DNA from 4 places in the Streptomyces sp. NPDC026417 genome. Region 2 is predicted to be linked to each of the others. Evidence: riboswitches for the same ligand, from Rfam matches in the RefSeq annotation. Region 2 holds a riboswitch; each other region holds the start of a gene.
What was found. A riboswitch is a leader RNA that binds a small molecule or an ion and turns the genes downstream of it on or off. The one in region 2 is predicted to bind cobalamin.
Positions count from the first base shown of each region.

Region 1: linked by a shared signal. The riboswitch ahead of nicT (Nickel transporter NicT) and the one ahead of ACZ4NT_RS09875 (ribonucleoside-diphosphate reductase subunit alpha) in region 2 are both predicted to bind cobalamin.
Region 3: linked by a shared signal. The riboswitch ahead of ACZ4NT_RS23335 (cobalamin biosynthesis protein) and the one ahead of ACZ4NT_RS09875 (ribonucleoside-diphosphate reductase subunit alpha) in region 2 are both predicted to bind cobalamin.
Region 4: linked by a shared signal. The riboswitch ahead of ACZ4NT_RS32960 (CbtB domain-containing protein) and the one ahead of ACZ4NT_RS09875 (ribonucleoside-diphosphate reductase subunit alpha) in region 2 are both predicted to bind cobalamin.

Region 1 covers NZ_JBVHPY010000013.1:87,106-93,963, forward strand. The annotation lists gene ACZ4NT_RS21240 (ATP-binding protein) at 1-494, opposite strand, end outside; gene ACZ4NT_RS21245 (cell division protein SepF) at 1,067-1,456, opposite strand; gene ACZ4NT_RS21250 (metalloregulator ArsR/SmtB family transcription factor) at 1,591-1,950, opposite strand; cobalamin riboswitch at 2,032-2,270, shown strand; gene nicT (Nickel transporter NicT) at 2,299-3,390, shown strand; gene ACZ4NT_RS21260 (TetR family transcriptional regulator) at 3,492-4,214, shown strand; gene ACZ4NT_RS21265 (Zn-ribbon domain-containing OB-fold protein) at 4,319-4,768, shown strand; gene ACZ4NT_RS21270 (cryptochrome/photolyase family protein) at 4,858-6,369, opposite strand; gene ACZ4NT_RS21275 (hypothetical protein) at 6,661-6,804, opposite strand.
Region 2 covers NZ_JBVHPY010000005.1:66,685-73,542, forward strand. The annotation lists gene ACZ4NT_RS09865 (hypothetical protein) at 1-45, shown strand, start outside; gene ACZ4NT_RS09870 (ribonucleotide-diphosphate reductase subunit beta) at 1-968, opposite strand, end outside; gene ACZ4NT_RS09875 (ribonucleoside-diphosphate reductase subunit alpha) at 968-3,337, opposite strand; cobalamin riboswitch at 3,466-3,624, opposite strand; gene ACZ4NT_RS09880 (GNAT family N-acetyltransferase) at 3,678-4,190, opposite strand; gene mctP (monocarboxylate uptake permease MctP) at 4,266-5,876, opposite strand; gene ACZ4NT_RS09890 (DUF3311 domain-containing protein) at 5,873-6,136, opposite strand; gene ACZ4NT_RS09895 (GntR family transcriptional regulator) at 6,346-6,858, opposite strand, start outside.
Region 3 covers NZ_JBVHPY010000015.1:64,186-71,043, reverse strand. The annotation lists gene ACZ4NT_RS23340 (cobyric acid synthase) at 1-1,429, opposite strand, end outside; gene ACZ4NT_RS23335 (cobalamin biosynthesis protein) at 1,426-2,382, opposite strand; cobalamin riboswitch at 2,490-2,631, opposite strand; gene ACZ4NT_RS23330 (hypothetical protein) at 2,769-2,990, opposite strand; gene ACZ4NT_RS23325 (inorganic phosphate transporter) at 3,003-4,256, opposite strand; gene ACZ4NT_RS23320 (lysozyme) at 4,425-5,165, opposite strand; gene ACZ4NT_RS23315 (class II aldolase/adducin family protein) at 5,369-6,070, shown strand; gene ACZ4NT_RS23310 (alpha/beta hydrolase family protein) at 6,768-6,858, shown strand, end outside.
Region 4 covers NZ_JBVHPY010000028.1:25,752-32,609, forward strand. The annotation lists gene ACZ4NT_RS32940 (DUF305 domain-containing protein) at 1-99, shown strand, start outside; gene ACZ4NT_RS32945 (acyl-CoA dehydrogenase family protein) at 268-1,458, opposite strand; gene ACZ4NT_RS32950 (TetR/AcrR family transcriptional regulator C-terminal domain-containing protein) at 1,782-2,321, shown strand; gene ACZ4NT_RS32955 (CbtA family protein) at 2,408-3,187, opposite strand; gene ACZ4NT_RS32960 (CbtB domain-containing protein) at 3,213-3,434, opposite strand; cobalamin riboswitch at 3,472-3,632, opposite strand; gene ACZ4NT_RS32965 (histidine phosphatase family protein) at 3,758-4,339, shown strand; gene ACZ4NT_RS32970 (four-helix bundle copper-binding protein) at 4,414-4,779, opposite strand; gene ACZ4NT_RS32975 (DUF6479 family protein) at 4,959-5,327, shown strand; gene ACZ4NT_RS32980 (GNAT family N-acetyltransferase) at 5,755-6,258, shown strand; gene ACZ4NT_RS32985 (bifunctional o-acetylhomoserine/o-acetylserine sulfhydrylase) at 6,554-6,858, shown strand, end outside.

The DNA of each region.
Region 1 (6,858 bases), on a different contig from region 2:
TCCGTCTTACCCGCCACACGCAGCGGCAACAGCGAGGTGCCGAGCCGGTCGTCGGGGAGCGGGGCGCGGGTCACCGGAGAGCTGCCCGCCGTGTGCCAGGCGGCCTGGACGGAGCGTCGGCTCGGATCGCGCAACGCCGTCTCCAGCAACGTCAGGCCGCCCGCGGTCAACCGCTCGCCGACGATGCGCAGTTCGGGCTCGGCCTGCACGGCGACATCGAGCCGTACGGGTCCCTCGGGGCCATCGGCCGTGCAGCCGATACGGAATCCGCGTCGCCGCTGGGCGTCCGGGCGGGCCGTTTCGGGCACACACGCGACCGGGTCCGGGAACACCTCGCGCAGTTCGGCTCCGCCGGCGAGCCGCGCCAGTGCCTCGTACGCCTGCAGGGCGGTGGTTTTGCCGCTGCCGCTGGGGCCGGTGAAAAGGGTGAACGGACCCAGGGCGAAGGCGGCACCGCGGTGTCCGGCGAAGGCGGAGAGCCTCAGGTGGGTGATGCCCGGCCGATCCGGCCGATCCGATCGATCCGGCCGATCCGGCCCGGACTGCGGCTCGCCGGGTGCGACACGAGGCGTCTCGGCGGCACGCGGCCCGCCAGGAGACACCACCGCGGCCTCCGACCCGACGGACGAAGTCCAGGCGTCAGCCGCCCCGGCGGCAGCCCCTGCGCCACCCGCCCCGACGGACGAGGTCCCCACGCCCTCCCACCCGGCGGAAGAAGTCCCAGCGTCACCTGGAGGGGCCGGACTCGGTTCGGTGGCACGCGACGCGGCCGGGCGGTCCTCGACGGCGCCCGCCGCCGCACGCGGTGCGGGGACCCGCTCCTGGGGACCCGGCACGGGAAGCCGGTCCTGTGGGCTCCGTACGGGGTCGAGGGGCCCGCCCGGGCGTACCCCGGCGTCCGGGCGGGGTCCGGCGGGCGGCAGGGGCGGTAACGGTGGCGCGGTCATATCCGGACGGTAGGACTCCGCAGGCAGGCGAACCGTTCCACCCGCGTGACCTTCCTTCGTTCGGGGGATCACGCCCGTTGATCACGCCGCTCCGATCTCGCCGTCTCCCGGCGCCCGGCTCACAGCCCGGGAACCCCGGCCCCCTCCATCAGCCCCCGCACCTCGGTACCCGGTGGCGTCAGCAGGAAGACGTTCCGGTCGACCCGGTGCATCCCGCTCGCCAGACCGAAGACCACGCCCGTACTGAAGTCCAGTACCCGCTTGGCGACATCGGTCTCCGCGCCGGTCAGGTCGAGCAGCACGGGGATGCCCGCCATCAGCGTCTCGGCGACCTCGCGGGCGTCCGCGAACACGTTGACCCGCAGGACCACGAAGCGGCGCCGCGCCTCGGTCGGGGCCTCGGGTATCGACCGGTGGCCGACGGCTGAGGGCCAGGCGTCCCGGCCGCGCAACGGAACGACCTGGGCGAGCCCTTCCCACTGTTCATCGGTGACGTCGTGGCTGTTCACTGGCCATCCCCGCCCTGGCTCGCCATGGTTGTCTGCACCAGGCAATTCTTACGCATGGTCACCCGTTCGGCCGAACAGCGACACGGTCCGCGACAGCCCTCGTTGCCGCTCCGCGCCCGGACACACCTCCGGAATCAGGCCGTTCCCGCGGTGCAGTGCTCCAGCAGGGCGGCGGCCGGACCGTCGACCAGCCGGTAGCGCACGACACGACCCTGCCGCTCACCGGCGACCACGCCGGCGGTCCGCAGGAGCCTCAACGCCTGTGACACGGCAGGGTCGTTCATGCCGGTGGCCACGGCGAGATCGGAGACGGCGAGGGGGCCGGCCCGGTGCAGTGCCAGCAGCAGGGCGAGCCGACCGGGGTCGGCGAGCAGCGCAAAGCGGTCGGCCCAGGCGCGTACGGCCGCGGGCTCGCCGATGGCGGCGACGGCGTCGCAGACCCGGTGGCCGTCGATGGTGCGCCGGTCGGCGCGGTCGGCGGGGACGAGATGCATGGCGGCATTGTTCCAGTCGACGCCGTGTGATCTTCGATACCTGCGCAACTGTGCAGGCTTGCAGCCGTTCACGGGCGGCACCTAAGGTTGGCGGGCCGTGGTGTTCGGGAAGACCGGTGACAGCCTTTCAGGGGCTCAGTCCGGAGCGGCCCTCGCCACTGTGACCGGGGAGTTCTCGTCCCGTGCCGCCCCAGGGCGGCGCCACTGGCCGGACGGCCGGGAAGGCAGGGGCGGGCGCGTCGACCCTCCACCACGCTCGGCTTCGGCTCGCGCGGGAGGTACCCGCAAGCCAGGAGACCGGCCACGGCATCTCACGAAGTGATCCACGAGGTGCTGGAGCGTGACCGCATGACCCTGCCCACCGGGCCCACCGCCTTCCAGTGGCGGCGCGAGGACACCGTAAGGACCGCCGGACTGCTGGCGGTGATCGCCGCGCTTCACGTGGTCGCGTTCGGGGTGCTGTTCCTGCTCGTGGTGCCGGCTCACTACGAGGTGGGCTCCAAGGCGTTCGGCATCGGGCTGGGCGTCACCGCGTACACCCTGGGCATGCGGCATGCCTTCGACGCCGATCACATAGCGGCCATCGACAACACGACCCGCAAGCTGATGGCCGACGGCAAGAGGCCGGTGTCGGTGGGGTTCTGGTTCGCCCTGGGCCACTCCAGCGTGGTGGTCGTCCTGGCCGCGCTGATCGCCGGCGGCACCCAGCTGGCCGGGCGCATCATGAACGAGGGCTCTCGTACCCACCAGGTGCTCGGTGTCATGGGGACGACGGTCTCGGGCGTGTTCCTCTACCTCATCGCGGCGCTCAACCTCGTGGCACTGACGGGCATTCTGCGCGTCTTCCGGGCGATGCGGGCGGGGACGTACGACGAGAGGGCGCTCGAAGAGCACCTGGATTCCCGGGGGTTCATGAACCGGATCCTCGGCCGCTTCACCAAATCCGTCAGCAGGCCCGGCCAGATGTTCCCGCTGGGCTTCCTCTTCGGTCTCGGCTTCGACACCGCGACCGAGGTCACGCTCATGGTGATGGCGGGCAGCGGTGCGGCGGCGGGGCTGCCCTGGTACGCGATCCTGTGCCTGCCGCTTCTGTTCGCGGCGGGGATGAGCCTGTTCGACACGCTCGACGGCACCTTCATGAACTTCGCCTACCAGTGGGCCTTTTCGAATCCCGTGCGCAAGGTGTTCTACAACCTCACCATCACCGGTCTGTCGATCGCGGTGGCGTTCCTGATCGGCACCATCGAGCTGGTCGGCGTCCTGCACGACAAGCTCGCCCTGCGGGACGGGGTCACGGGCTGGATCGCCGGTCTGGACCTCGGCAACGTGGGATTCGTGATCGTCGGCCTCTTCGTGGTCGTCTGGGCCGCGGCCCTGGCCTACTGGCGGCTGGCCAGGGTCGAGCAGCGGTGGGCGGCCCGCCCCGCGGACGGCGGCTGACGTCACCAGCTGGGGACTCTCCGGCTCCGAGGTATGACACTCAGTCCCCTGATGGTCAGGCACTGAGTGTCATACACGCACGCCGATGCTAGTTTTCCGGCATGAGCGAGACATCCCGCCGAGGCTCGTCGGCCGGGGCGGGCGCCCCCAAACCGCCGATGCGAGACGCCCTGGTCGCGGCCGCGTTCCAGCTGTTCCTGGAGCGCGGGTACGAGCAGACCACGGTCGACGACATCGTGAAGCTGGCCGGGGTGGGGCGCCGTTCGTTCTTCCGGTACTTCCCGTCGAAGGAGGACGTGGTCTTCCCGGACCACGAGCGCTGCCTGGCCGAGATGACCGAGTTCCTGGAGTCCGGTTCCGGCCCGGACGACCCGGTCGAGCGGGTCTGCGAGGCGGCCCGGCTGGTGTTGCGGATGTACGCCGAGAACCCGACGTTCTCCGTGCAGCGCTACCGGCTGACGAAGCAGGTGCCCGGACTGCGGGCGTACGAGCTGTCCGTGGTCTGGCGCTACGAGCGCGCCCTCGCCGACCACCTGCGGGTCGGCCTCGCGGGCCGGCACGACGGCACCCTGCACGCCGACGTGATCGCCGCCGCCGTGGTCGCGGCCCACAACAACGCGCTGCGCTCCTGGCTCCGCGCCGACGGCAAGGGGGACGCCGACGAGCGGGTGGACCGGGCCCTGCGCTACGTGCGCCGCACCTTCGGCTCGGACGGCTCGCCCGGCGGTGCGCAGGACGAGGAGGACGTGGTGATCGTCGTCTCCCGGCGCGGCGTCCCCATGTGGCGGGTGATCCGGGAGATCGAGTCCGCCTGGGCCGATTGAGGGTACGGAGTGCCTTTACGACTGGCACTCAGTGCCATACCCTGTGGCTCGTGCACGGCGATCCGAGCACATCAGATTCCGGCCGAGTGCAGGGAGATGACATCGTGTTCCACCCGGGAATCGGGATCGCGGCGGACGTGCTGGACGCCGACACGCCCGAGAACAACGCCACCGCGCCCGCCGAGACCGGCGCCCCCGCACGGGCCGGTACGCGGGGCGAGGAGCCGCTCGCCTTCCAGCGCTGCCGCTGGTGCGGGACCACCATGTTCCACCGGCTGCTCTGTCCGGTCTGCGCGTCGAGCGACCTGCGCACCGAGCGCAGCCAGGGCATGGGCATCGTGCGCCGCACGACGGTGGTGCGCCGCAACACCCCCGGCGCGCGCAACGTCTCCCTCATCGAGATGGCGGAGGGCTTCACGGTCCGCGGCCGGGTGAAGGGTCCGTTCATCGCGATCCACCCGGGCGGCCGGGTCCGCCTCACCGTCGCCGAGGACCCGGTCCGCGGCGAGCCGGTCTTCGAACTGTGCGACGACCCGTACGGGTTGCGCCACTGACCACGTCGCGACCCGGTCCCCGAGCCCGCGCGGACGTCCCTGGTACCCGCGGCCTCCCGCACCGCTGAGCCGGCCGTCCCGCCGACCGCTCAGTCCCGGCGATCCCGCTCCTGCTCCAGCAGTTCGTCGAGGTCGCGGAGGCGGTCCAGTCCGCGTACCGCCTGCGTCATCCGCGCGTTGTGCTCGAAGCGGTCCCGGTGGCGGTGCAGGAGGTTCCAGTAGCCGGCGGTGAAGGGGCAGGCGTCCTCACCGACCCGCACGGACGGCTTGTACCGGCAGGGGCCGCAGAAGTCGCTCATGCGGTCGATGTACGCCCCGCCGGACGTGTAGGGCTTGGTGGTCATGCGGCCCCCGTCCGCGTACTGGGACATGCCCACCACGTTCGGGACCATCACCCAGTCGTAGCCGTCGACGAAGCTGCGGTGGAACCAGTCGGTGACGGCCCGGGGTTCCCACGCCCGTTGCAGGGCGAAGCTGCCCAGGATCATCAGCCGCGGGATGTGATGCGTCCAGCCGGTCGTCCTGACCTGCTCCAGGACGTGCGACAGGCAGTTGGCCCCGGTGGCGTCCTGCGCGAGGTCCGTGAACCAGTCCGGCAGCCGCTCGTGATGACCCAGGGCGTTGCTCCCGCGGTAGTCGGTGCCGAAGTACCAGTACACCTGCCAGACGAACTCTCGCCAGCCGGCGACCTGCCGGACGAACCCCTCGGCGCTGTTGAGCGGCACCTCGCCCGACCGCCAGCGGGCCTCCGCCTGTGCGACGACCTCGGCGGGGTCCAGCAGCCCCAGGTTCAGCGACGAGGAGAGCAGGCTGTGGCTCATCGTCGGATCCCCGGCAAGGATCGCGTCCTCGTGGGCGCCGAAGGTGGCGAGGCGGTGCTCGGTGAAGCGCCGCAGGGCGGCGAGGGCCTCGCGGCGCGTGGCGGGGAATCTGCGGGGGCCGTCCTCACCGACGAACTCGACGTCCCCCTCGCGGGACCAGCGGTCGAGGTCGGACCGCACCTCGGCGTCGATGTCGCTCTCGCGGGGCCGGTAGGGCGGCGGGACGCCCAGGTCGGTACGGCCGCGCGGCGGGGGCTGCCGGTTGTCGTGGTCCAGGTTCCAGCGGCCGCCGGCCGGCCGGTCGCCCTCCATCAGCAGGTCGTGCGCCTGGCGGACCCACCGGTAGAAGTCCTCCTGCCGGAGGTGCTTCGTCCCGCGGGCGTCCGCCCACTCCCGGAAGGCGTCGTGCGTCACCAGGAAGCCGCGCGCGGGCAGGACGCGCACGGAGGGCAGTCCGCGCACGAAGGCGTGGGCCGCGTGGGAGGTGGGGTGATGGACGGTCACCGGACCCTCCCCCAGCGCCTCGCGCAGACCTTCGCGATAGGTGTCCGTCCTGATGTACCGCACGCGGTCGCCGAGTTCGGCGGCGCGATGGCGCATCGCCGACAGGATCAGCTGGGCCTTGGCCCGATGGAAGCGGCGCCGCCGGAAGACGCTCTTCGACTCGATCATCAGCAGCGGCGCGTGCCGGTGCGGTCCACCCCGCGCCGGATCCACGAAGTGCGGTCCGAGCTGATCGCCGAACAGCCAGTGGGGGATGCCGGACTCTTCTTCGGTCATGCCGAGCGCTCCGTGGACGATCCGTTGCCGGGTCGGCGTACCGCGCGGGGCGGCGCACCGTCTCCCGAGATCAAAGCGCACGACGCCGCGAGCGGTACGCGACACACGCCGCACGCGTCGCGGACACGCGAACGGCGCCCGCCCCGCCGTGCGGCCGAACCGTCACGCCCGCACGCGGAGCGGACGGCCCGACACGAACCGAGCCGCCCCGTCGGACAGCCCGCGCCCTCAATGGAGCCCGCTGTGGCGCGACCTCGTCGGGGCAGTGCCCCAAGTGGCGCTCGCGAGCCCTCAGCGGACCCGGTTCCGGGAGGTGCCGGTGCCTCGTTCGCGACCGGCGCTGCGGGCGTGGCGCACCGGCAGACCGTCGAGAAGGACGACGCGCTCCTCGATCTCCACCAGTACGTCCGGCCCGGCGCATACGAGCGGGCGCACCGGCCCGCCCGGCAGACAGCAGACAGCAGACAGCAGACAGGGGTACGGGACGAC
Region 2 (6,858 bases):
TGGTACGCGGAGGGCCGCCGCTCGAAGAAGTTGGTCAGCTCCTGAACCCCCTGGAGCTCCATGAAGGAGAACGGGTTCTCCGAGCCGTAGACCGGAGCGAAGCCCAGCCGCGTCAGACGCTGGTCGGCGACGCACTCCAGGTACTGCCGCATGGAGTCCGTGTTCATCCCCGGGAGGCCGTCACCGCACAGGTCGCGCGCGAACTGCAGCTCGGCCTCGACGGCCTCCCGCAGCATGTCGGTGACCTGCTCCTGGAGGCGGTCGTCGAAGAGCTCCGGCTCCTCCTTGCGGACCGTGTCGACCACCTCGAACGCGAACGACATGTGCATCGTCTCGTCCCGGAACACCCAGTTGGTGCCGGTCGCCAGGCCGTGCAGCAGGCCGCGGCTGCGGAACCAGTAGACGTACGCGAACGCGCCGTAGAAGAAGAGCCCCTCGATGCACGCCGCGAAGCAGATCAGGTTCAGCAGGAAGCGGCGCCGGTCGGCCTTCGACTCCAGCCGGTCCAGCTTCTCCACCGAGTCCATCCACTTGAAGCAGAACGCGGCCTTCTCCCGGATCGACGGGATGCTCTCCACGGCGTCGAAGGCGGCCGCGCGGTCCTCCGGGTCCGGCAGATAGGTGTCGAGCAGCGTCAGATAGAACTGGACGTGCACGGCCTCCTCGAACAGCTGGCGCGAGAGATACAGCCGCGCCTCAGGGGAGTTGATGTGCTTGTACAGCGTCAGCACCAGGTTGTTCGCGACGATCGAGTCACCGGTCGCGAAGAACGCGACCAGGCGGCCGATCATGTGCTGCTCGCCGCGGGACAGCTTCGCCAGGTCGGCGACGTCCGAGTGGAGGTCGACCTCCTCCACGGTCCAGGTGTTCTTGATCGCGTCCCGGTAGCGCTCGTAGAAGTCCGGGTAGCGCATCGGGCGGAGCGTCAGCTCGAAGCCGGGGTCGAGCAGATTCTGGGTGCTGGACATTACTGGCAGGCCTCGCAGGACTCGGGGTTCTCAAGGGAGCAGGCGACGGCGTCCTCGTCGGGGGCCGCCTGCACGGGGACGGGGGTCTGCGCCCGGGCGGCGCGGGCGATGCGGGTCGCCGGACGGGACCGCAGGTAGTACGTCGTCTTCAGTCCCGACTTCCAGGCGTACGCGTACATCGAGGAGAGCTTGCCGATGGTCGGCGTCTCCAGGAACAGGTTCAGCGACTGGGCCTGGTCCAGGTACGGCGTCCGGGCCGCGGCCATGTCGATGAGGCCGCGCTGCGGCAGCTCCCACGCGGTGCGGTACAGGTCGCGGACGTCCTGCGGCACCCAGGTGAAGCCCTGCACCGAGCCGCCCGACTCGCGCAGCGCCTCCCGGGTCTGCGCGTCCCACACGCCGAGCCGCTTCAGCTCGTCCACCAGGTAGGAATTGACCTGGAGGAACTCGCCCGACAGCGTCTCGCGCTTGAACAGGTTGGAGACCTGCGGCTCGATGCACTCGTAGACGCCCGCGATGGAGGCGATGGTCGCGGTCGGGGCGATGGCGAGGAGCAGGGAATTGCGCATGCCGACGGCCGCGATGCGCTCGCGCAGGGCCGCCCAGCGCTCCGGCCAGGCCGGCTCGGTGTCGTAGTGGTCGGGGTGCAGGACACCGCGGGCCGTGCGGGTCTTCTGCCAGGCGGGGAGCGGGCCGTTGCGCTCGGCGAGGTCCGCGGAGGCCTCGTAGGCGGCCAGCATGATGCGCTCGGCGATCCGGGTGGAGAGCTGCTCGGCCTCCGGGGAGTCGAAGGGCAGCCGCAGCTTGAAGAAGACGTCCTGCAGGCCCATCGCGCCCAGGCCGACCGGGCGCCAGCGGGCGTTGGAGCGGCCCGCCTGCTCGGTCGGGTAGAAGTTGATGTCCACGACCCGGTCGAGGAAGGTCACGGCCGTGCGGACGGTCTCGTCCAGCCGTTCCCAGTCGATGCCCCCGTCGGCCACGAACGCGCCGAGGTTCACCGAGCCGAGGTTGCAGACGGCGGTCTCCCCGTCGTCCGTGACCTCCAGGATCTCCGTGCACAGGTTCGACGAGTGCACGGTGTGGCCCGGCTCCGCCGTCTGGTTGGCGGTGCGGTTGGCGGCGTCCTTGAAGGTCATCCAGCCGTTGCCGGTCTGCGCCAAGGTGCGCATCATCCGGCCGTACAGGTCGCGCGCCGGGATCGTCTTCCTCGCGAGGCCGGCCTCCTCGGCCCTGCGGTACGCGGCGTCGAACTCCTCGCCCCACAGGTCGACCAGCTCGGGCACGTCCGCCGGCGAGAACAGCGACCACGTACCGCCCGCGTCGACCCGCCGCATGAACTCGTCCGGGATCCAGTGCGCGAGGTTCAGGTTGTGCGTACGGCGGGCGTCCTCACCGGTGTTGTCGCGCAGCTCCAGGAACTCCTCGATGTCGGAGTGCCAGGTCTCCAGGTAGACCGCCGCGGCGCCCTTGCGCCGGCCGCCCTGGTTCACGGCGGCGACGGAGGCGTCCAGCGTCTTGAGGAACGGGACGATGCCGTTGGAGTGCCCGTTCGTGCCCCGGATCAGCGAACCGCGGGAGCGGATGCGGGAGTAGGAGAGGCCGATGCCGCCGGCGTGCTTGGAGAGGCGGGCCACCTGGTGGTAGCGGTCGTAGATCGAGTCCAGCTCGTCCAGCGGGGAGTCGAGGAGGTAGCAGGACGACATCTGCGGGTGGCGGGTGCCGGAGTTGAAGAGCGTGGGGGAGGAGGGCAGGTAGTCGAGCCGGCTCATCAGCCCGTAGAGCGCGGCCACTTCGTCGACGGCGCGGGAGGTGTCGTCCTCGGCGAGACCGGAGGCGACGCGCAGCATGAAGTGCTGGGGGGTCTCGATCACGCGCCGGGTGATCGGGTGCCGCAGCAGGTAGCGGCTGTGCAGCGTGCGCAGGCCGAAGTAGCCGAAGCGGTCGTCGCCCGCGACGTCGACGAGCGCGTCGAGGCGCGGTGCGTGCAGGCGGACGAACTCGGCGGTGCGGTCCGCGATCAGCCCCTCCCGGTGCCCGACGGCGACCGATCCCGAGAAGGACGTGACGCCCTGGGAGGCGGCCTCGGCGGCGATGGCGAGCGTCAGCAGCCGGGCGGCCAGCCGTGAGTAGGCGGGGTCCTCGGAGATGAGCCCGGCCGCGGCCTCCGTGGCCAGCTCGCGCAGCTCCGCCTCGTCCGCGTGCGCGGACCGGCCCCGCAGCGCGGCGGCGGCTACCCGGCCGGGGTCGGCGTCGGGGAGGTCCGCGGTGAGGTCGGTCAGGGTCCGCAGCAACGCGGCACCGGGACCGTCCGGCTCCGCCTGAGTGGCGGACGGTGTCGCTGCTGCCGGATCGGCTGGCGCGATGGTCACGTGGGGCTCTCCCTCGCTCGGCACGGGGCCTTCGGGAGGGCAGCGGGGCACACGTCACCCCGCACGGGCACGCGTGCGTCCACCGGCCCACTCCACGAGGCCCGGACGTCTGGGCACCCGGACCGGACGGACCGGGCGCACTGTCGGCAGGTCCTCGGACTGACCGTGTGCGGGGTCGCGCACAGGTACACCGTTGCGGGACAGTTCCGGATTCGCACCGGATTCCCCTGCGGCGACAGCGAGCATGAGCATACATCTTGTGCCGGGCCGCCGACGCACCCCCACATGTTGTGTCGTGTCGGCTTCGGAGGGTGTCAGCCGGTGCCCGGAACAGCAGCTGTCAGAGCGTCAGTTCGTAAGTCAGCAGCAGGATGTCGTCGAGTTCCGGGACCGGGTTCCAGTCGCGTGCGGGGGCCCGGGTGAAGCCGAGCCGTTCGTAGATGCGGTGCGCGGCGTGCATGGTGCGCTGGGTGGAGAGCACGACGCCGACGCACCCCTCGGTGGCCCGCGCCCGGTCGACGCAGGCGCGCACCAGGGCCTCGCCCGCCCCTCGTCCGCGCGCCTCGCGGGCGACGGCGAGCATCCGGATCTCGGCCTCGCCGGGGCGCGCGAGTTCGGCGAGGGCGCTGTCGGCCGACGGCACGTGGGTCACGCCGCCGAGCACCCGGCCGTCCCGGTCCGCGGCGACCAGGACCTCGGCCGCGGCGGCGCGCCGCGCGACGTCCCGCAGGTGCACCAGATAGCCGTCGCTCGCCCCGAAGTCGAGCAGGCCGTCGCCGAGATAGGCCTGCGCGGTGATCTCCCCGAGCGTCTCGTACTCCTCGGGCCGGGCCTTCCTGATGAGGATGTCCATGCGGGCGAGTCTGCCGGACGGGCACGACGAAGGGCCGCCGGATTTCCCGGCGGCCCTCCGTCGTACGCGACTCGGTCAGGGGGTGGCACCCGCCGTGGCCGGCGGCAGTTCCACCTGGACACCCGGGTCACCGGCGTCCGCCGTGTAGTCCTGCGGCGAGGTCTCGTCCACGCCGTCGGGGGCCTTGACGGCCCGCAGCACGAAGGTGAGCACGACCGTCACGACGACGTTCAGCACGAAGGCCGTCAGACCGATGTAGCCGATCTCCCCGATGCCGGGGATCTCCTTCGAGCTGCCGCCGAAGTGCGCCTGGGTCGGGGAGGCGACCCCGTACGCGGCGAGGGTGCCGTACACCATGCCGACCGCCCAGCCCGCGAGCAGCGCCCAGCGGTGGAACCAGCGGGTGAACAGACCGCCGACCAGCGCCGGGAACGTCTGCAGGATCCAGATGCCGCCCAGCAGCTGGAAGTTGATGGCGACGGTCTTGTCCATGGTGAGGACGAAGGCCAGCGCCCCCACCTTCACCAGCAGCGAGACCAGTTTGGAGACACGCGTCTCCTCCTTGGGGGTCGCGTCCGGCTTGATGAAGTCCTTGTAGATGTTGCGGGTGAACAGGTTCGCCGCGGCGATCGACATGATCGCCGCCGGCACCAGCGCGCCGATGCCGATGGCCGCGAAGGCCACGCCCGCGAACCAGTCGGGGAACATCGTCTCGAACAGCTGCGGGATCGCCAGCTGCCCGTTCTGCACCTTCACCCCGGCCGCGATCGCCATGAACCCGAGCAGGGCGAGCAGGCCCAGCATCAGGGAGTACAGCGGCAGGATCGTGGTGTTGCGCCGGATCACCTCGCGGCTGCGGCTGGACAGCGTCGCCGTGATCGAGTGCGGGTACATGAACAGCGCGAGCGCCGAACCGAGCGCGAGCGTGGCGTACGTCCACTGTCCGGCCTCGGCGGGCACGACCCCGCCCGCTCCGGCGGCGGTGTACTTGTCGCCGGCCGCCTTGAAGATCTCGTCGAACCCGCCGAGCTTGATCGGGATGTAGATGATGGCCACCGCGATCACGATGTAGATCAGGGTGTCCTTCACGAACGCGATCAGGGCGGGCGCCCGCAGACCCGAGGAGTACGTGTAGGCGGCCAGCACGCCGAAGGCGATCAGCAGCGGCAGGTCCTTCACGAACCAGTTGGTGTTCTCGCCGCCGCCGACGCCCATCACGTCCAGCACCGCCTGGATGCCCACGAGCTGGAGCGCGATGTACGGCATCGTGGCGAGGATGCCGGTCACGGCCACCGCCAGGGACAGGCCCTTGGAGCCGAAGCGTCCGCGCACGAAGTCCGAGGTCGTCACATAGCCGTGCTTGTGCGAGACCGACCACAGCCGCGGCAGGAACGTGAAGATCAGCGGGTAGACGAGGATGGTGTACGGCACGGCGAAGAAGCCGGCCGCGCCCGCCGCGTAGATCGCCGCGGGTACGGCCACGAAGGTGTACGCCGTGTAGAGGTCGCCGCCGAGCAGGAACCAGGTCACCCAGGTGCCGAACGACCGGCCGCCCAGGCCCCATTCGTCGAGGCTGTGCTCGTTGTCGGCCTTGCGCCAGCGCGCGGCCAGGAACCCCATGACCGTGACGGCCAGGAAGAAGAAGATGAAGACGCCCAGGGCGACTCCGTTCACGCCGTCCTTCACTTCGACGCACCCCCGTCCTGCGTCGTACGGGCGCGCTGGTCACGCCGCCAGAGCTGGTACGCGGTCATCGTGAGCAGCGTGGAGACGACCACCCAGAGCATCTGGTACCAGTAGAAGAAGGGGATCCCGATGAAGGTCGGGTCCGTCTTCGCGTAGGAGCCGACCCACAGCATCGCCACGAAGGGTGCGACGAGGCAGAGGGCGATCACCACGCGGACCGGTGTCACCACCGGTGGCTTCACTTCGGGCACATCGGACATTCGGCGGCTCCGTCCCCTCGCTGATCACCTGTGTAACGCGCAGGCAATCTAGGCGACGGCGTCGAGCATGCGGAACCCCCCGTCCGCATATCGGTCCCCACCAGCGGGTTTTCACTGCGGCGAATGCACACAGAGGGGGCCGGGACGGACCGGCCCCGGCGTCCGTGCGGGACCACGGGGGCTCGCGCCCGGGGGACGCCGGGCCGGCCCTAGTCCACCGGGCGCTTGAGGCGGGCCACGAACTTGTACCGGTCACCCCGGTACACCGAGCGCACCCACTCCACCGGCTGGCCGGTCTTGTCCAGCGAGTGGCGGGAGAGCATCAGCATCGGCAGACCGACGTCGGTGCCGAGCAGCCCGGCCTCGCGGGGCGTGGCCAGCGAGGTCTCGATGGTCTCCTCGGCCTCGGCGAGATGGACGTCGTACACCTCGGCGAGCGCGGTGTAGAGAGACGTGTACTTGACCAGCGACCTGCGCAGGGCGGGGAATCGCTTGGCGGAGAGGTGGGTCGTCTCGATCGCCATCGGCTCGCCGCTCGCCAGCCGCAGCCGCTCGATCCGCAGCACGCGCCCGCCGGCCGAGATGTCGAGCAGCTGCGCGAGCGTCTCGTCCGCGGTGATGTAGCCGATGTCCAGCAGCTGCGAGGTGGGTTCGAGGCCCTGGGCGCGCATGTCCTCGGTGTACGAGGTGAGTTGGAGCGCCTGGGAGACCTTCGGTTTCGC
Region 3 (6,858 bases), on a different contig from region 2:
CCGCGTGTTCTTCGATCAGATCGCCGAGCAGGTCCAGCTGCTCCTCGCGCAGCGTGGCGAACGACGTGTCGTCGGCCGGCACGAAGCGGCGGCCCGCGGCGGCCGCCACCTCCCGCAGGAAGGCCCGCCGGAACCCGTCCGACTCCAGGGAGCCGTGCCAGTGCGTGCCCCAGACGGAGCCGACCCGGCAGCCGTCCAGGAAGGGGTCGCCGCCGGTGACCTCGGCGACGCCGTGGTGGATCTCGTAGCCCTCGACGGGTTCGCCGAGCGCTTCGCCGACGGGCCGCGTCAGGGTCTTCTCGCGCGCGAACCGCACGCGTACGGGCAGCAGTCCGAGCCCGTCGACATGACCGGCCCGCGACTCGACGTCGTCCTCGATGTGCTCCCCGAGCACCTGGAAACCGCCGCAGATCCCCAGCACGGGCCGGCCCTCGGCGGCCCGCCGGGCGATCGCGTCCGCCAGCCCCCGCTCCCGCAGCCACTCCAGGGCCTTCACCGTGCCCCGGGTGCCCGGTACGACGACCAGGTCCGCGTCGGCGAGCTCCTCGGCCCGGTCCACGAACCGCACGACGACCCCCGGTTCGGCGGCGAGGGCGTCGACGTCCGTGAAGTTGGACATCAGCGGGACGGCGCACACGGCCACCCGCAGGACGTCCTCGCCGACCGGCGGCGCCACCGCGGACTCCCTGACGGTCCCGCGCAGGGAGACCCGCAGCCCGTCCTCCTCGTCGATGCCGAGGCCGTGCCGGAAGGGCAGGACGCCGTACGAGGGCCGGCCGGTGAGGCCGTGCAGCATGTCGAGCCCCGGCTCCAGCAGGGAGACGTCGCCGCGGAACTTGTTCACCAGGAAGCCGGCGACGAGTTCCTGGTCCTCGGGCGACAGCAGGGCCACCGTTCCGAAGAAGGAGGCGAACACGCCCCCGCGGTCGATGTCGCCGACGACCAGCACCGGGAGCCGGGCGTTCCTGGCGATGCCCATGTTCACGATGTCGGTGCGCCGCAGATTGATCTCGGCAGGACTGCCGGCCCCCTCACAGATCACCGCGTCATACGTGCCCCGCAATGCGGCCAGGCACTCCAGCACGGTCCCGAGCAGCGACTCCTGACGGCCCCCGTGGTAGCCGCGCGCACTCATCTCGCCCACCGGCTTCCCCATGAGCACGACCTGACTGCTGCGGTCGCTGCCGGGCTTGAGCAGCACCGGGTTCATGAGCGCGGTCGGCTCGACGCGGGCCGCCTGCGCCTGCATGGCCTGCGCCCGCCCGATCTCGGCTCCCTCGCGCGTGACGAACGAATTGAGGGACATGTTCTGCGCCTTGAACGGCGCGACCTTCACACCCTGGCGCACCAGCCACCGGCAGATCCCGGCGGTCACGACGCTCTTGCCCGCGTCGGAGGTGGTGCCCGCGATCAGCAGTCCGCCACTCATGCCCCGGCCCCCCTTGTCCCGGCCTTCCCGATGAGCAGCCGCCCGGCGACGCAGACGCCCAGCGCGAGCCCGCTCACGCGTCGCGACAGCCGTACGGCCCGTTCGATGTCGTGGACCCGGACGGCGCGCCCCGCGCCGTTCAGCACGGGCCGGTGCTCGACCCTGCCGCCGTACGAGAGCGTGCCGCCCAGCCGGACCCCCAGAGCCCCCGCGAACGAGGCCTCCACGGGACCGGCGTTGGGGCTCGGGTGCCGGCCGGCGTCGGCGCGCCAGGCCCGTACCGCACCGCGCGGGTCACCCCCGGCGACGGCCGCGAGCGCGGCGGTCAGCCGGGCCCCCGGCCAGCCCGCGACGTCGTCGAGCCGGGCCGAGGCCCACCCGTAGCGGCGGTGGCGGGCGGACTTGTGCCCGACCATGGCGTCCAGCGTGTTCACGGCCCGGAACGCGACGAGGCCGGGCACGCCGCCGACGGCGCCCCAGACGAGGGCGCCCACGACGGCGTCGGAGGTGTTCTCGGCGACGGACTCGACCACGGCCCGGGCGATCCCGTCGGCGTCCAGCGCCTGCGGGTCCCGCCCGCACAGGTGGGGCAGCCGCTCGCGGGCGACGTCGACGTCCCCGGCCGCCAGCGCACCGCCGACGGCCCGGGCCTCCCGGCCCAGGGAGGTGCCCCCGACGACGGCCCAGGTGGCCGCGGCGGTCAGGGCGACGGAGGCGGTGGGGGAGGAGCGCACGCGGCGGCTCGCCAGCGCGGCGAGTCCGGCGGCACCGCCCGCGCAGACGGCGGTGTGCAGCGCGCCCCACCCGCGGTGGTCCCGCCACAGCACGCGTTCCACGGCGCCCGCGGCCCGGCCGAACGCGGCGACCGGGTGCCCGCGGCGGGGGTCGCCGAGGAGCAGGTCGCCGAGGAGGCCGGCGGCGGCGCCGTACGCGAAGACGCGATCGGCACGCACGGGGTCAGCCCGCCGTGGAGTGAAGTAGAACCCTCGTACCCAACAGGACCCGCAACGGGCAGCCGCGCATGGCGATATGTCCTCACTCAGGGTGTCCGCGCCCTGGTTCGAAGAGACCGGCGGTGAGAGTTCCTGGCTCCCGGGGACTTCCTTCCCCGGTCACAGTGGCGGGACCGCGCCGGATTCGCACCGGCTTCCTCTCCTTGCCGCCGTACTTGGCTCCGGCAGTCCACCACGGCCTCAGAACAGCCGTCAACTTGCTGTTGACCTGCGGAGGGAGAGTGTGCGAAGGCCCACACACGCGTGGGGTGCGGGACGGTGATCCGTCCCGCACCCCACGTGAAGTGATGCCGTGTTGTTCGGTGTTTGCCGGTTCTGTCCGACCGTCAGGCGACGATCAGGTAGATCCCGTACGCCACCGCCGCTGCGCAGGCGGCGAAGCAGGCGTACGCGCCGGTGACCGCCAGGGCGGCGGAACCGCCCTGCGCCGTTGCCGACTCGCGCTTGGAGAGGCCGACGATGCCCAGGGTGAAGAGGCCGACGAGGGCCACGGTGACCACGAGGCTGACTCCGAAGACGGAGCCGAGGGCTGCCCAGTCGATGTGCATGCTGTTCGTTCCTTAGACCGTGGCCGGGCGGGTGGGCTCGGTGGAGGGGCCGGGGTCCGGGGCCGGGATGGTGGCCGCCAGAGCGAGGTCGGCCGTGGCGACCGGACCGGCCGGCGGCGGGGTGACCGCGGCGATCGCGGTGGTCACGACGCCCGCGGGCTCGGCGTCGGCCTCGTTCACGTTGTCCATGGTGACCGGCTGGCGGCGGGAGAGCGTCCAGATGACACCCGCGCCGGCGACGAGCAGCACGCCCGTCGCGACGATGCCCCAGGTGCCCTGCTGGGTGAGGAACTCGGCGCCGGCGCCGACGAGGCCGGCGGCCGGCAGGGTCAGGCCCCAGGCGACGAACATCCGGGTCGCGGTCGACCAGCGGACGACTCCGCCCTTGCGGCCGAGGCCCGAGCCCATGACCGCGCCGGAGCAGGACTGGGTGGTGGAGAGCGAGAAGCCCAGGTGCGAGGAGGCCAGGATGACCGTGGCGGCGCTGGTCTGGGCGGCGAAGCCCTGCGGCGGCGCGAGGTCGGTGAGGCCCTTGCCCATGGTGCGGATGATGCGCCAGCCGCCCAGGTAGGTGCCGAGCGCGATGGCCATGCCGGCCGACACGATGACCCAGGTGGGAGGGTTGGAACCCGGCGCGAGCACGCCGCCGGTGACCAGGGCGAGGGTGATGATGCCCATCGTCTTCTGCGCGTCGTTCGTGCCGTGGGCGAGCGAGACCAGGCCAGCCGAGGCGATCTGGCCGGCGCGGTAGCCCTTGGCCGTCGCCTTCTCGTCGGCGCGGTTGCCGATCTTGTACGTCAGGCGGGTCGCCAGCATCGCGGCGAGACCGGCCACGATCGGCGCGGCGACCGCGGGGATGAGGACCTTGGTGACGACGGTCGAGCCGTTCACCGACGACCAGCCGGCCGACATGACCGCGGCGCCGATGAGGCCGCCGAAGAGTGCGTGGGAGGAGCTGGAGGGCAGACCCAGGAGCCAGGTCAGCAGATTCCACAGGATGGCGCCGACGAGCGCCGCGAATATGACCTCGGTGCGGATGCCCTCTTCGTTGATGATGCCGCCGGAGATCGTCTTGGCGACCTCCACCGAGAGGAAGGCGCCGACGAGGTTCAGCGCGGCGGACATCGCCACCGCCGTCTTGGGCTTCAGAGCGCCGGTCGAGATGGTCGTCGCCATCGCGTTGGCAGTGTCGTGGAAACCGTTCGTGAAATCGAACACGAGAGCGGTAACGATCACGATCCCGAGGAGAAGCGTGATGTGTTCCATTTACCCAGGCTTCTGTTGGACGTCAGTGGCAAGTGGAAGGTAGGCAACCAGGGTGAACGGAAGATGAACTGGGGCGGGCGGAGCGGTGACCCGATCGGCGTGCCGCCCTTCCGCTTGTGTGGAAGTGGCGTGCGCGAGGCCGGAACGGAGGCGGAATCCCGGGCTTCGCTAGCCCCTCGCGAACGCCCGCAGACCGCCCGGGGAGCCGTTGAAGAGATTCTGGTCACCCGGCAGCCCGCCGCCGTTGTCGTACTGCCAGAACATCCAGTGGCGCCAGCCGGCCGGCAGCGGGCCCGGGTCCGCCGCGTCGTAGCGCGCGATCCACAGCGGGTGATCGGCGGCGAAGGCCGCGCTGGACCCGGTGCAGTGGTTCCACCAGTGGGTGGTCGTGTAGATCACCGGTCGGCGCCCGGTCTCCCGCCGAACCGTGTCGCTGAACGCCCTGAGCCACGTCACCATCCCGGACGGGCTCAGGCCGTAGCACCGCTGCCCGTACGGGTTGTACTCGATGTCGAGCGCGGGCGGCAGCGTCCGGCCGTCCGCGCGCCAGGCGCCGCCGCTGCGCACGAAGAACGCCGCCTGCTGCGCTCCGGAGGACCTGTCCGGCAGCGCGAAGTGGTAGGCGCCGCGGAGCAGTCCCGCGGCCCGCGAGCCGTTGTACTGGCTGCCGAAGTACGGGTTCCGGTACGTGGTCGACTCCGTCGCCTTCACGTAGACGAACCTGGCGCCCTCGGTCCGCGCGGCCGGCCAGTCGACGTTCTTCTGGTGCGAGGAGACGTCGTGCCCCCGTGGCCGGGCCGCGGCCGAGACCGGCGCCCCGGCGGCCAGGGCCGCGGCGACGGCGAGCGCCGCCACGGACACCGCGACGGCGCGTGCGCGGCGACCGTGCGGCGGGCGAACACGGGCCATGCTTCTCCCGAGCGGCTGCGCACACGACAAATCTCCGAGAGGCTACTGCAATTTCACCGCCGCTTTGACCACTCGTGTCCGGTTCGCGACAGTGCGTGATGCGCGCAGGCCCGCCCGCCTGCTTCCGACGCGGGCCGCGTCGGGCCCCGGACCGCCGCCGCCCGTTGCGCCGCCGAGAGCGCCCCGCCTGGCAGGATCACGCCATGGCTGAGCAGCGGTGGGACACAGCGGACGACCGGTCGGGACGCGACGAGGGGACGGGCGCGGAACTGGGGGAGGCCTGGAGCGAGCTCGTGGCGACGGCCCGACGCACCGTGGCCGACGGCCTGGTGGTCGGCACGTCGGGCAACGTGTCGGTGCGCGTCGGAGACATCGTCCTCGTCACTCCCACGGGGGTGCCTTACGAGAGGCTGACGCCCGCCGACCTCGTCGGTGTCGATCTCGACGGGCGCCGGGTGCGCGGGGCGCTGCGGCCGACGAGCGAGCTGCCGATGCATCTCGCGATCTACCGCACCACCGACGCGCGCGCCGTCGTGCACACCCACGCGGTGCACGCGACGGCCGTCTCGACGCTCGTCCGAGAACTGCCGCTGATCCACTACATGTCCGGCGCGCTCGGCGGACCCGTCCGGGTCGCCCCGTACGCCACGTACGGCACCGAGGATCTGGCCCGGAACATGCTCCACGCCCTCGCCGACCGCTCGGCCTGCCTCCTGCAGAACCACGGCACGGTCGCGTACGGCGCCGATCTCGCCCAGGCCTACGACCGCACCGCCCAGCTGGAGTGGATGTGCCGCGTCTGGCTCACGGCGTCCTCCGTCCCCGGCCGCACCCCCACGCTCCTCACCCCCGCCCAGGCCGCCGAAGCCACCACCCGCCTCTCCCACTACGGCCAACCCCACTGAGCCCCCCCGGGGGGCCACGCCTCACCCGAGGTGCCGAACCGCCCTCCGCCGGGCCGGGGCAGCAGGCGCGGCCCCGGTGCGGCGGGGTCTCCCTCGTCCGCCGCACAGGGCCTGTGCGGCGGGGTCTTCTTTTCCGCCGCAGCGGCGCCTGGCCGAAGCGAACCCACCCGGCGGTGCCGAACCGCCCTCCGGTGGAGGTCCCATCCAGGGCGGCAAACACCCCCCGGCGCGGCGGGGTTTTCCTTTCCGCCGCAGCGGCGCCCGGCCGAGGCGAACCCACCCGGCGGTGCCGAACCGCCCTCCGGCAGAGGTCCCGTCCAGGGCGGCAAACACCCCCCGGCGCGGCGGGGTCTTCTTTTCCGCCGCAGCGGCGCCCGGCCGAGGCGAACCTTCCCGGCGGTGCCGAACCGCCCTCCGGCGGGGCCCCGTGCCGGGACTGTCCGCCCGGGCAGGGCGGCAGGGCAGACCCCGTGCGGCGGGGTCTTGTTTTCCGCCGCAGCGGCGCCCGGCCGAGGCGAACCTTCCCGGCGGTGCCGAACCGCCCCCGGGGCGGACGCTCAGCCCCGAGGAGCGGGAACCTTCCGCCCCGGGGAACGGGACCCTCCGGCCGCGCAGCACGGCACGTGCCCCCGACGGCGACGGGAAACGCCGCCCCCGCCCGCTGGCCGAGAGCGGGCTCCCCCGGGAGACTGGACCGGTGCGCACTGTCAAAGCGACGGCCGCCGCCGTCACCGTTGCCCTCGCCGCCGGCGCGGCCTCCGTCGCCGCCGGCCGGTTCGCCAGCGATG
Region 4 (6,858 bases), on a different contig from region 2:
AACGGCAGGCACGCCGGCGCCGTGAAACTGGCGGGCACGGTCGTCGAGGACCAGTCCACCGAGGTCGAGCAGCTGGAGCGCGTCCTCGACCGCCCTTGACCACCGCCCGCTCGTGACGACGGTTCGGGCCGTTGGGGCCGCTCACGCAGCTCGGACGGCCCGGACGGAGCCCGGCGGGACCGGCGTCCCGCTCGCTCCGCTCCGGACCCCGGATCGGAGCGGACCGCCGGTGGGTCCGAGACGGTCATGCCGCCTCGGGGGCCGCCCCTAACGGCGTACGCGGGGCATGCCCAGGCCGATCCAGGAGATGATCTCGCGCTGGATCTCGTTGTTGCCGCCACCGAAGGTGAAGATCACCGCCGAGCGGTAGCCGCGCTCCAGCTCGCCGTGCAGGACGGCTCCCGCCGAGCCCTCCTTCAGGACCCCCGGCGCGGCGACGACCTCCATCAGCCAGGCATAGGCGTCCCGGCGCGCCTCGGAGCCGAAGACCTTCACGGCGGAGGCGTCCTGGGGGGTGAGCGTGCCCTCCTGGACGGCGTTCACCATCTGCCAGTTGAGGAGTTTCATCGCGTCGAGCCGGGTGTGGGTCTGGGCCAGGCGCCGGCGGACCCAGGGCAGGTCGACGACGCGTCGGCCGTCGGCGAGCTTGGTCTCCATCGCCCAGCGCTGCACGTCGTGCAGGGCGCGGATCGCCATGGTCCCGTGGGCGGCGAGCGTGACCCGCTCGTGGTTGAGCTGGTTGGTGATCAGCCGCCAGCCCTTGTTCTCCTCGCCGACCCGGCGGGAGGCGGGGACACGGATGTTCTCGTAGTAGCTCGCCGTGGTGTCGTGCGAGGCGAGGGTGTTGATGAGGGTGCAGGAGTAGCCGGGGTCGGAGGTCGGTACGAGCAGCATGGTGATGCCCTTGTGCGGCGGCGCGTCCGGATCGGTGCGCACGGCGAGCCAGACCCAGTCGGCGGTGTCGCCGTTGGTCGTCCAGATCTTCTGGCCGTCGACCGTGTAGTGACCGGTGGCCTCGTCCCCCTCCCGTACGGCCCTGGTCCTGAGCGCGGCCAGGTCCGTCCCCGCGTCGGGCTCGCTGTAGCCGATGGCGAAGTCGATCTCCCCGGAGAGGATCTTCGGCAGGAAGTACGCCTTCTGCTCCTCCGTGCCGAACTGCATGATGGTCGGGCCGACGGTGTTGAGTGCCATCAGCGGCAGCGGCACCCCCGCCTGGGCCGCCTCGTCGAAGAAGATGAACTGCTCCATCGGGCTCAGTCCGCGTCCGCCGTACTCCTCGGGCCAGCCCACGCCGAGCCAGCCGTCCCTGCCGAGCCTGCGGATGGTCTCGCGGTAGAAGCGCTTCTGCGCCGCCGGGTCGGTGTAGCGGGCGTAGGCGTGGTCCGGCACCAACTGGGCGAAGTAGCCGCGCAGTTCGGTGCGCAGCTGCTGCTGCTCGGGCGTGTATTCGAGATGCACGGCGCCTCCTGGCTCCCAGTGGATCGACTGGTCCCACCCGGACTTGACGGCGCACACAGTAGAACTCGTTCCAGAAATTGGGAATGCCGATGACGCGCCCCGGGGCGCCCGGCCACCGCGTGACCGGAACTCCCGCCGTCGTCCGGCACATGTTCCGGACGACGCGCTGGACGTAGCATGCGGGGAGACCCCGAAACCGGCTCGCCCGCCGGTTTTACCCAACGTGGACGAAACGGCCCCACCACCAACCTGGACCGACGCCCCTCATGAAGACCGACAAGCACGACGCGGGAGGCGGGCGGCAGACCCCTCCCCTCAGACCGGTGCTGAATCGTGCCTGCATCGCCGCGGCGGCGCTGGCACTGATCGACGTCAACGGACTGCGCGCCTTCTCGATGCGCAAGCTCGGAGCGGGTCTCGGCGTGGACCCGATGGCGGCGTACCGCTATTTCAAGGACCAGGAAGCGCTCTTCGACGGTGTCGCCGAACTCCTCCTCGGCGAGGTCGACTTCGAGTCGCTGCCCTGGGACGGCTCCTGGCGGGCGGTGGCCGGCCAGTACTGCCGGCGGCTGCGCAGCGCGCTGCTGGGCCACCCGCACGCCGTCGCCGTGTTCGCGACGCATCCGGTGCGCTCACGGGCGGCGACGGATGCCTGCGCACGCCTCACCGGTCATCTCGCCGCGGCGGGCTTCGGCACCGTCCAGGGCGGCCGGATCACCCACAGCCTGCGCGAGTTCACCGTCGGACACGCCCTGAGCGTCGCGGCGATGCCCCGGGGCGGGGAGGCGGCCGGCGACGATCCCTCGGAGCGGTTCGAGACGGGGCTCACCGCGATGCTGGACGGATTCGAGCGACTGCTCTGACGAGGAGCGCCGCCTCGCGCAACGGGCCGTCCGCAGACGGGAGGGCGGGTCCCGGTCGACCGGGACCCGCCCTGTTCTCCGCACGCTCAGGGAGCCACGGGAGCCGCCGGAACGGCCGCCGCCTTGTCCTCCGTGCCCTGCGCGGTGGCCTTCGCGGGCGCCAACAGGCGCTCGGCCAACACGCCGAAGACGAGCCCGAAGGTGGTCCACAACGCCAGCTGGATCGTCAGTGCCGCCAGACGGAACTGCCACAGCAGGGTGCCCGAGAAGTCCTTCGGCACCTCGTCGACCGCCGGGAGGAACGCGTAGGCGAGGCCCACGAGAAGGACGAAGAAGGCACCGGCGGCCAGCGTGGCGTTCCAGTTGCCCAGCCGCGGCGCGAGGCGCTTGCCGAGGATCACGGTCGCGACGGCCAGCAGCACGCTGAGCACCATCATCAGGAAGTAGAGCGTCGTGCGTGTGCCGATGGTGTCGGCGTCACCGACGGACGGCGGATTGGCCGGGTACTTGAGGAACGGCACGACGTACACCGCGAGCAGACCCGCCGTCGACAGCAGCAGCGCACTCGCGCGCGGCCCGAACCGGCCGATGCGTCCGAGGGCGAAGCAGTAGGCGAGGGCCGCGATGCCGCCGAAGGCGATGCCGTACACGAGCACACCGGTGGCCAGGCCTCCGGTGGACTGCATCGTGCGGGTCACCACCTCCACGCCGTGTTCGTGGTGGTGCGCGTGCGACTCCTCGTAGGCGATGGCGGCGTCCACCCGGGACTCACCGAGGAAGTACGCCACGACCAGGGCGAGCAGGCCGGCGGCGAGACCCGCCAGCATGCCGCGCACCAGGAGATTTCTGACTGTTGCTGAGTTCATCGACTCGTACGCTTCCTTGTCGCCGTCAGTGGCAGGGGAAGCCGAGCAGGTGGCGGGCGTCGTGCACCCATTCGTGAACGTTCTCGCCGGAGACGAGGGCGGTGGCGCCCTGTTCGGCACCGACGAAGTAGAGCAGGACCAGCATCAGGATGCCGAAGAAGACCGCCCAGGGAGCGATCGCGCCGATCGGCAGCTTCGCGGGAACGGCGGTGGGGGTGACGCTCGGCTGAGCGACGGACTGCGCCATGTGGCAGGACCTCCTGGGGAACTCGCGTCCCATCGTGGTGGTGCACAGGACGACGGCTGCGGGTCTGACTTGCCCGGCCTCCACCGCCCCTGGAGGGAGCGGCTGTTGCCGGGCTTACAGTGGCGCGACCGTGCCGGACTCTCACCGGGCTTCCGCCGTACCGTCGTCAATATCGTCGAGACCGTACCGCGAAGCGGAGGTCCGGCCAAGGGCGCACGGGAGGCGCCGCGTGCGCCCCACGTGCCGGGTTTACCGTCAACTCACTTCCCACATACGGGTTTTGAGGCCGGGTACGGACGCAATCGACTCATGAAAGCAGGTTCATGACCACGCGAGTGACCTTGATCTCAGCCGCGTCGAGCACCGCGCTGCGCGAGGCCCGTTTCGACGACGGCTGCTCCCTCGACGCCGGTGGGCTGCGGCTCGCGAGGGCCGCCGCGGGCACGCTCCCGGCGGTGCGCGAACCGTGGGTCTCCCCCAGCGTGCGCTGCCGGGAGACCGCCGCCGCGCTCGGGCTGGACGCCGTCGAGGTGACGGAACTGGCCGGTCTCGACGTGGGACGGTGGCGCGGCGCGACCTTGGACGAGGTGGGCGGGCGGGAGCCGGAGGCGGTCGTGCGGTGGCTGGCGGACCCGGAGTGCGCTCCGCACGGCGGGGAATCGGTCCGTGAGTTCTGCGACCGGGTCGCCCGCGGGCTGGCCACGGCCGGCCGCACCGGGGGGCGCGTGGTCGCCGTCGTGGAGCCGGAGGTCGTGCGGGCGGCGCTGGTGAGGGCTCTCGGAGCACCCGAGGCGGCGTTCTGGCGGGTCGACGTGCCGCCGCTGACCGCCACGGAACTCAGCGGCCGCTCGGACCGCTGGAACGTCCGGCCCGGGCGCCCGCTGCCCGGTGCTGATCCCGGCTGAGCAGGCGCGCCGCCGGTCCGCACCTCGCCGTCGCAGGCGGCGCCGGTGGCGACGGTCCCCGGACCGCGGGCGTGTCAGCGCAGGGTGGCCATGAAGTCCATGCACGCCTGGGCGCACTCGCGGCAGGCCTTCGCGCTGTCCTCCGCGCCGGGGTGGTCGTCGAAGACGTCGGCGGACTCCAGACAGACGTCCCGGCACCAGGCGAGCTGGACGCGCATGCCCGCTTCGTCCATGCCGTTCTGCTCGGAGAGCATCCGGCACGTCGCGTCGCACACCTCCGCGCACATGATGCCCTTGCGGCGTACGAGTTCCTGCTCTCTCGGCCCGTCCGGATCCGTGAGGCTCGCGCGCAGCGCGCACGTCCGCGCACACTCCGTACACGCCTGGGCGCACGTGAACCGGTCCTCAAGGAACCGGAAGAGCTCCTGCTCGGATGTCATTGAGGTCACACGGTCCGGGTTGCCGCGCCGGCCCCGGTCAAACCCGGCGCCCGCCGCCCGTGCGGAACCCGGTGTCCGCGGAAGCCGCGGGTGCGGAGTGCGGCGCTCCCGGAGGGCCCGGTTCGTGTGTGGCCCGAGGGGTACTCGCGCGCCAGGAACACTCAAGGGACGGATGCGCCATGAGCACACTTGGATACGACGTGGCGGCGAATCACGGTCTCGTGGCCGGCTTCGCACCGGTGGTGATCGGTCTGGTCGTCGTGGCTCTGCTGGGCGGCGCCATGTGGATGGGCAGCCGGGTGCGCCGCGAGGAGCCCCCGCGGCCGCGGGCCGACGAGCAGCCGAAGCTCCCCGAGGGCGGGCCGGTGTTCGAGGTGACCGAGAACCGCGAACCCGACGAGGTGCCTCGCAGCGACGAGCGCCTGACCCCGTACCAACTGGCGGCGCACGGCAACATCGCGTCCAAGCCGAGCCAGGACCGGACTCGGCAGCGGTGGAGTCACGGCTCCAGCGGCTCCTTCGGCGGCGGCGGCTCGGGCTCCCACTAGGAGCCGCCCCACCCGGCCGGCCCCGGCGGGCCTCCCGGCCCGTGACCGGGCCTGCCGCCGCCGCACGCGGCCCGCAGCAGACCCGCCGGCGTCGTCGCGACGGCCGGCTGCGGGCGTACCCGGGACGCCGCCGCGGCGCGCTCCGGGCGCGGTCACGCCGCCGTGCGCCGTCCGCACCGGGATCGTGGCGCGGGCGGGTGCGTTCGGCATGCGGGCGCGTGCCGCCGACGGGGGTCGGTGGCGGGCCCGCGGTCGGCCGAACCGGCAGGCAGGTCCACCCGCGCCCGTCACGAAGGCGCCTTCACGAACGCACTGTTTCCGTTCTGCGAACAACGGGCCGTCGGGGAGGACACGCGTCCTCGGCCGGGGTGACCATGCAGGGGCACGGGCGCACGCACCCCGCGCCCTCCTCCCCGCAAGGAAGCACATGAGCCTGCCGTCCGCGACCCTCCAGTGGAGATCCGTCAGCTGGGACGCCGCCGCGGCGGTCCGGCTGCGGGAGCTGATGTCCGCCGAACTGGCCCCCCGCTACGCCCCTGTCGAGCACCGTCGGGTCCGCGCCCCCCAGCCGTCGGCGGACGAGATCGTCGTCACCTGGGTCGCCTACGCGGACGGCGTCCCCGTGGCGACCGCCTCACTCCGCAGACTCCCGGACCGGCACGAGGTCAAGCGGCTTTTCGTCCACGGCGAGCACCGCCGCCGGGGCCTCGCCGGAGCGGCGCTGCGCGCGGTGGAGTCGACGGCCCTCGGGCTCGGCATCGAGCGGCTGTGGCTCCAGACGGGCGCGCTCCAGCCGGAGGCCCGGGCGCTCTACGTACGGGAGGGATGGGAGCGGGTCCGGCCCTACCCGCCGTACGACCGCAACCCGTTGAGCGTCTGCTTCAGCAAGGCGCTCGTCCCGGTCCCCGGCGCTCCGGCCGATGTCGTCTGAACACGCGGGGGCGTCCGCGACAACCACGTCCCGCCCCGCCGCCGGACGGGAGCCGGCCGGCCGGGGCCCCCTCCCCCGCCGCGCGACCGTGCTCGTGACCCGTCGCCATGTCGACCACATGCGTGCCACCACCACCGCCTGTACCGGCGCGAGCTGACCGTCCGCTCCGGCACCGGGACGGTCCCGGACTCCGTCCGCACCCGTGCCGCCCTTCATCTCGGCGGGCCCGGCACGCATCCGTGCCCGCCCCGCACCCGTACACGCCGCGCCCTTCCACGCCGCACAAGGGAGAACCATGAGCCAGCCGATCGACTCAGTCACCGCAGGTCACACCCCCGAGGAGGAGCCCGCGGGGCCCGACACCTCGGCCTGGTCCTTCGAAACGAAGCAGGTCCACGCCGGTGCCGTGCCCGACCCGGCGACCGGGGCGCGGGCGGTGCCGATCTACCAGACGAGCTCCTTCGTCTTCCGCGACACCCGGCACGCGGCGGACCTGTTCTCGCTCGCCGAGCCCGGCAACATCTACACCCGCATCCACAACCCCACGCAGGACGTCTTCGAACAGCGCGTCGCCGCGCTGGAGGGCGGGGTGGCCGCGGT